DNA from 2 places in the Staphylococcus piscifermentans genome. Region 1 is predicted to be linked to the other one. Evidence: riboswitches for the same ligand, from Rfam matches in the RefSeq annotation. Region 1 holds a riboswitch; the other holds the start of a gene.
The links. A riboswitch is a leader RNA that binds a small molecule or an ion and turns the genes downstream of it on or off. The one in region 1 is predicted to bind S-adenosylmethionine.

Region 1 (3,217 bases):
GATTAATTTACGATCTGGAGCTGCTGATAAAGTTGTTTTACCTGTTCCAGATAATCCGAAGAATAATGCAACGTCGCCTTTTTCACCCACGTTAGCTGAGCAATGCATACTCATGATATCTTGTTGAGGTAATAAATAGTTCATTACTGAGAAGATACCTTTCTTCATTTCACCCGCATATTCTGTTCCGCCGATAAGGATAATACGGTGTTTGAAAGAAATGATAACGAAAGTTTCAGAAGCTGTGCCATCTACTTCAGGGTTTGCTTTGAAGTGAGGCGCAGAAACAATTGTAAAGTTCGCTTTAATTTTTTCTGCTTCATCTTTAGAAGAAGGGCGGATAAACATGTTATGTGCGAATAAATTGTGCCAAGCCATTTCGTTAACTACAGTTAAACGTAATTGAGTATCTTGGTCACTTCCTGCGTAACCGTTGAAGACGTAGAGTTCATCTTTTTGGTCTAAGTAATCTAGAACTTTATCATACAATCTAAGGAATTTTTCTTCTTCGATAGGTTGGTTTACTGAGCCCCAGTCAATTGCATCTCTGTAAGAAGGTTCGTTTACAATAAATTTATCTTTAGGAGAACGACCTGTGTATTGGCCAGTCAATTGATTGATTGCTCCTAGTTCTGTGAGTTCGCCTTCATTATTGTCTAAAATCTTGTTGTAAAGTTGCGTTTTTGTAAGTTGAAATAATGATGATGGTTTTTCAATCAAATGATTCAACTTTTTTAAATTTGTTTGTGCATCTACTGCCATTTTTAAAAACCCCTCCAGCGCGTAAGTATTAATGTAATTGTAAGCCTTTACATTTTTATAGTATAACATACTATATCCATTATTCCACATCGGATTTATGAAAAAACAATTCGTGTAATTGACAATTTTATTTTGTTTGGGTAGTATTATTTGTAACGGATTCTCTTATCCTGAGTGGCGGAGGGACATGGACCCAACGAAGCCCAGCAACCTCTCCTTATTGGAGAAAGGTGCCAAACCGTTTGCAAATGTCATATAAGACGTTTGAACGATAAGAGCGAAAGGACGTCAAAGGGCTTTCTCTCTATGTATATATAGTGGAAAGCCCTTTTTAATTTGAGCTCATAGATAGAGAATTTTCGTAATTAAAATCAAAAGGAGTCAGTTATGTCGAATAATAGAAGATTATTTACGTCAGAATCTGTTACAGAAGGACATCCTGATAAAATAGCAGACCAAATTTCAGATGCTATTTTGGATGAATTATTAAAGAAAGATCCAGATGCAAGGGTGGCATGTGAGACAGTAGTCACTACGGGAATGGCTATGATTGTCGGGGAAATTTCTACTTCCACTTATGTGGATTTTCCAAAAGTAGTACGAGATACAGTTGAAGAAATCGGTTATACAAGAGCGAAATACGGCTATGACAACCAAACAATGGCAGTGATGTCAGCGATTGATGAACAATCTCCTGATATTGCGCAAGCAGTGGACCGCGCTTTAGAATATAGAAATGAAATCAGCGAAGAAGAAATTGAAGCTACAGGTGCAGGGGACCAAGGTTTAATGTTCGGATACGCTACCAACGAGACTGATACGTATATGCCGACACCGATTTTCTTCTCGCATCAACTTGCGAAACGTTTATCAGATGTACGTAAAGATGGTACTTTAAAATACTTGCGTCCTGACGGAAAAGTGCAAGTTACAGTAGAATATGATGAAAATGATAAACCAGTTCGTATTGATACAATTGTAATTTCAACACAACATGCTGAAGAAATAACATTAGATCAAATTCAAGAGGATATCCGTAAACATGTTATCGACCCAATTGTACCTTCATCATTATTAGATGATGAAACTAAGTTCTTCATCAATCCGACAGGCCGTTTTGTAATCGGCGGGCCACAAGGTGATGCAGGCTTGACTGGTCGTAAAATTATCGTTGATACTTATGGCGGCTTTGCGCGTCATGGCGGCGGATGCTTCAGCGGTAAAGATCCAACAAAAGTAGACCGTTCAGCAGCTTATGCAGCACGCTATGTAGCTAAAAATATTGTAGCGGCAGGATTAGCTGATAAATGTGAAGTCCAACTTGCTTATGCTATCGGTGTAGCAGAACCTGTTTCAATTTCCATCGATACATTTGGAACTGGAAAAGTTTCTGAAGGCAAATTAGTAGAAGCGGTACGTGATAATTTCGATTTACGTCCAGCAGGTATTATTAAAATGTTGGATTTAAAACGCCCGATATACAAACAAACTGCAGCTTATGGTCATTTCGGCCGTACAGACATTGCATTGCCTTGGGAACGTGTAGATAAAGTGGATGTATTGAAAGAAGCGGTCCAAGCATAATTCTGCGATTTTTGCATGAAATTCAGGATTATTATCGATAGAATCGAAACTTTCCTTTATAATGAAACGTAAGACAAGTAAAGGAGCGGAATATGTATGGGACCATTGGAAATTGGTTTAGTAGCAGCGATAGTCATAGCTGTTATATTCTTAATATTATTCTTAACTGCATTAAACAGTAAAAAGAAAGCACAACAGCAAGCAGAAGAACAATATGAAGCAAAAGAAAAAAGCTTGAAAGATAATTACGAAGATGAGCTTGAAAAAGAACGTGTAGAACATAAGAAAACAGTAACAAAACAACGTGCTGATTTTGATGCCACAGTCGATTCGAAAGATCGTGAAATTGATGCATTGAAGCTGTTTTCAAAAAACCATAGCGAATACATCACTGATATGCGTCTTATCGGTATAAGAGAACGCTTAGTGAAAGAAAAACGTATTCGCCCTGAAGATATGCATATTATGGCAAACATCTTCTTGCCGAAAAATGATATGAATGATATCGAACGTATCAGCCATTTAGTGTTAACACGTACAGGTTTATACATTATAGACTCGCAACTTTTAAAAGGGCACGTTTATAATGGTATCAGCGGCAAACAGTTTGCTGAATTACCTACCATTGAACAAGTTTTCAATGTCTTGAATTTAGATCAGCGTACACCGCAAACTTTAGTATTAGATGAAAATGACGATCAACAATCTGCAACGTTTGTGAATTACTCGAAACAACTGCATTATGTTGAACAATTAGCGGATGCGTTGCAACGTCAGTTGAATTTGAAATATACGCCAATGGCACTACTTTATTTCAATCCTAAAAATGAAGGTGCTGTGACAATTTCGAATTATGCACAAAATACCAATA
Region 2 (3,217 bases), 1.2 Mb from region 1:
TTATAACTTCTTACAATTATAATATGTGGCTAAACCGCCTAAAATGTAGTTTCTGTTTGATCTTAATTTATAGTTATTTTTTATACATAGTGCTAAGTGATTTCAACCGCTTCGCCGCTTCATCTAATTGTTCATCGTCTAATGCAAGGGAGACACGTACATAATGATTGCCATTATCACCAAATGGGATACCTGGTGCAACTAATATAGACTGATCTTGTAATAGAAATTCCACAAATTGTTCTCCAGTATAACCTTCAGGTGTCTTTAACCATAAGAAAATACCGCCTGTCATAGGTTCATATGGAATAGCAACTTCATCTAAAATAGCAGTAAAGCGGTCTCGACGTTTTCTGAACACTTCGCTTTGTTGTTCTAAAAAATCATCATAATTATTTAAAGCAAAGGTAGCAGCATCTTGTAATGCACCGAACATACCTGCATGGTGATGTGTATGATACTTTTTCAATGCTTGTATAACGTCTTTATTCCCTACCGCAAATCCGACGCGATAGCCTGACATATTATAACCTTTAGACAGAGAGTAGACTTCTATAGCTACCTCTTTTCCATCTTTTGACTGCAAGATACTCGGGTTCTTATGATCAAATCCAAAGGCTGCATAAGCAAAATCATGCACGATTTTAGTTTGTGTTCCTTTGAATTTTTGAACCGCTTCATCAAACACTTCTTGGGTCACTGTGGAACCTGTCGGGTTATTCGGATAAGTTAAATAGATGAGCTTCGTTTGTTTCAAGATATCTTCAGGTACTTTATCCCAATCTGGCTGGTAATTCGGCGGATCCAACTCTAAAGCATAGGGGTGCGCATCTGCAAATAAAACACCTGCCAGATAATCTGTATATCCAGGATCAGGCAGTAGCACATAATCTTCTGGATTTACAATACAATTCGGCAAGCCTACCAGACCGTTTTTAGTACCGTATAAGATACATACTTCATCATCTTTATCTAATTCAACGCCGTATTGACGTTGATAAAAATCGACAATCGCTTGTTTGAACGTCTCTTTTCCATGAAACGCACCATATTTCTGATTTTCAGGAACACGCAAAGCATTCGCAAATTCATCGACAATTCCTTTGGGTGTTTCTCCATCTGGAATACCTACTGCCATGTTGATGAGAGGAAGCGGTCCATGTTCAATTTTTCTTCCCATTGTTTTTCCAAAATAACTATCCGGTATTTTCGCTAATCTTCTTGACATCACCATTCCTAGTCCCCCTTTTATTAATGATAGATACGTCATACTTTTTTCAAAAAAAGCTATATGTCACTGCATAAGCAACATATAGCCCACTATGTATATGCACCTATCTTTCAAGTTGTACTTGTTGGATGAAGCACAGTGAGGTCAGTCTTAATAACCTTCTGTTGCTGAAGCTTCATAGGGCCAATTCCCTCTGCTTCTCTTGATAAGTCTGATTAATATAATTAACGTTTCTTATTGTACTAAAAATTCTGACATTTATCAATTATAGGAGTAACATGTATAAAAACTCCACAGCACATTAGCTGCAGAGTCTTATAAATATTATTCAGGTTGTCCTTTAGCATCAAATTTTTCTACTGAACCGTCTGAATTAACGATATACGAACCTGCAAGATTGCCAGACTTATCAACAAATGAGAAGCCCCACTTGCCATCTTCTAATTGCTCCGGTTCTTTATACGTATAAGTGTTCGTATCTAGCTTGTGCCCTTCGTAGTCTTCCACTTTATCAATAACGTTAGCACGCGTCACTGTCCCGCTTGAACTTGTGCTTTGTTTGGTATCGCTATCCGAGTTAGCAGCTGACTTACTACTTGTCCCTACTTCAGGCGTTTCACTAACCGAAGTCATGTTTGCCACTTTTGAAAAGTTTGGATTATCCATATATTTTTCATATAAATTTTTAAGATTATAAATCGCACCGTAATCTAGTAATTGTTGATACGTATTTGTTCCTTTTTCAGGCATAATAATAATCTGCGAATCTGTCATAGCCATCATCGTAAGATAGTTGCCTTTTGATTCATATGACTCATAAACATCCATATTAGAAGGCTGTCCTGGTACTTGACCATCAAATGTTCTTTGGAATTTAATATGTTGGATTGATTTTTGCGCCTTATCAAGTCCATCCCATTTCTCATAACTATGATTTAATAGTTCTTCTGCAGAAACGGTTGTTTCTGCATACTTTGAATGTCCCACTGCAAACATTGCGAGTACAATCTTATCTTTGTTAGTGAGTTGATTAAAACTTTTGGTATTACTAGAATTATCAGATGTTTTTTCTGATTCGGAATTATCATTCCCACTATTCTTTTCTGAAAATCCTTCTTTATTGGTTTGTTTTTCAGAAGTTTTGTCATCTTTATGCTTTGTTTCTTGTTGAGTGTCTTCTTTGTTGTCTGATGATTTATTATCGCCATGTCCGCATCCTGAAAGCAAAAGTGCTAAAGTCGCAGAAGCGGCAAACAAATACTTTAATTTCATCTCTTGTTGTCCCCCTATTCAGGTTGACCTTTTGCATCAAATTTTTCTACCGATCCATCTGAATGTACTATATAAGATCCCGCAAGATCACCTGACTTATCCACAAAGGAGAAGCCCCAGCTTCCATCACTCTTTTGTTCAGGCTCTTTATACGTATAAGTACTCGTATCTAACTTGTGACCTTCGTAGTCTTCCACTTTATCGATTACATTAGCACGAGTTACTTTTTCTCCAGAATCTGATGAACTGCTTTCGTTGTCACTGCTTGAATTATCCTCTTTTGGTGCAGGTTCAGCTGATTCTCTAAAGGTAATAAGATTTGCTACTTGTTGGAAATTTCGGTCTTTATATTGATTATAAAGATCTTTCACATCATATAATCCACCTATATTTACTAGCTGTTGATACGGATTAATCCCTTGTGTGCCTGAAATCAATACTTGTGTATCACTGATACCAATAACAACAACTGAAGCCGCTTTAGAATCATTTGAATCATAAAAAGTCATATTTTGAGGTGCATTTGGAATATACCGAGGTACATCTTCAACTTTTGATAATTTTAATTGTTGAATCGTACGTTGAATATTTCCTCCATTTCCATTTTGAACATAACTATGATTCAATAACTCACTTGGAGTAACAGTAAATTCAGCTGATTTAGGTGCATATAATGCTAAAGCGACCTTTTCTTGAGGTGTAAGTTGGCTTACA

Region 2: linked by a shared signal. The riboswitch ahead of CKV71_RS12250 (aminotransferase class I/II-fold pyridoxal phosphate-dependent enzyme) and the one ahead of metK (methionine adenosyltransferase) in region 1 are both predicted to bind S-adenosylmethionine.

Annotation. Positions count from the first base shown of each region.
Region 1 is NZ_LT906447.1:1,225,057-1,228,273, forward strand. It holds gene pckA (phosphoenolpyruvate carboxykinase (ATP)) at 1-762, opposite strand, end outside; SAM riboswitch class I at 925-1,040, shown strand; gene metK (methionine adenosyltransferase) at 1,150-2,346, shown strand; gene CKV71_RS05700 (nuclease-related domain-containing protein) at 2,443-3,217, shown strand, end outside.
Region 2 is NZ_LT906447.1:2,603,399-2,606,615, forward strand. It holds gene CKV71_RS12250 (aminotransferase class I/II-fold pyridoxal phosphate-dependent enzyme) at 74-1,234, opposite strand; SAM riboswitch class I at 1,332-1,443, opposite strand; gene CKV71_RS12595 (hypothetical protein) at 1,556-2,503, opposite strand; gene CKV71_RS12260 (hypothetical protein) at 2,518-3,217, opposite strand, start outside.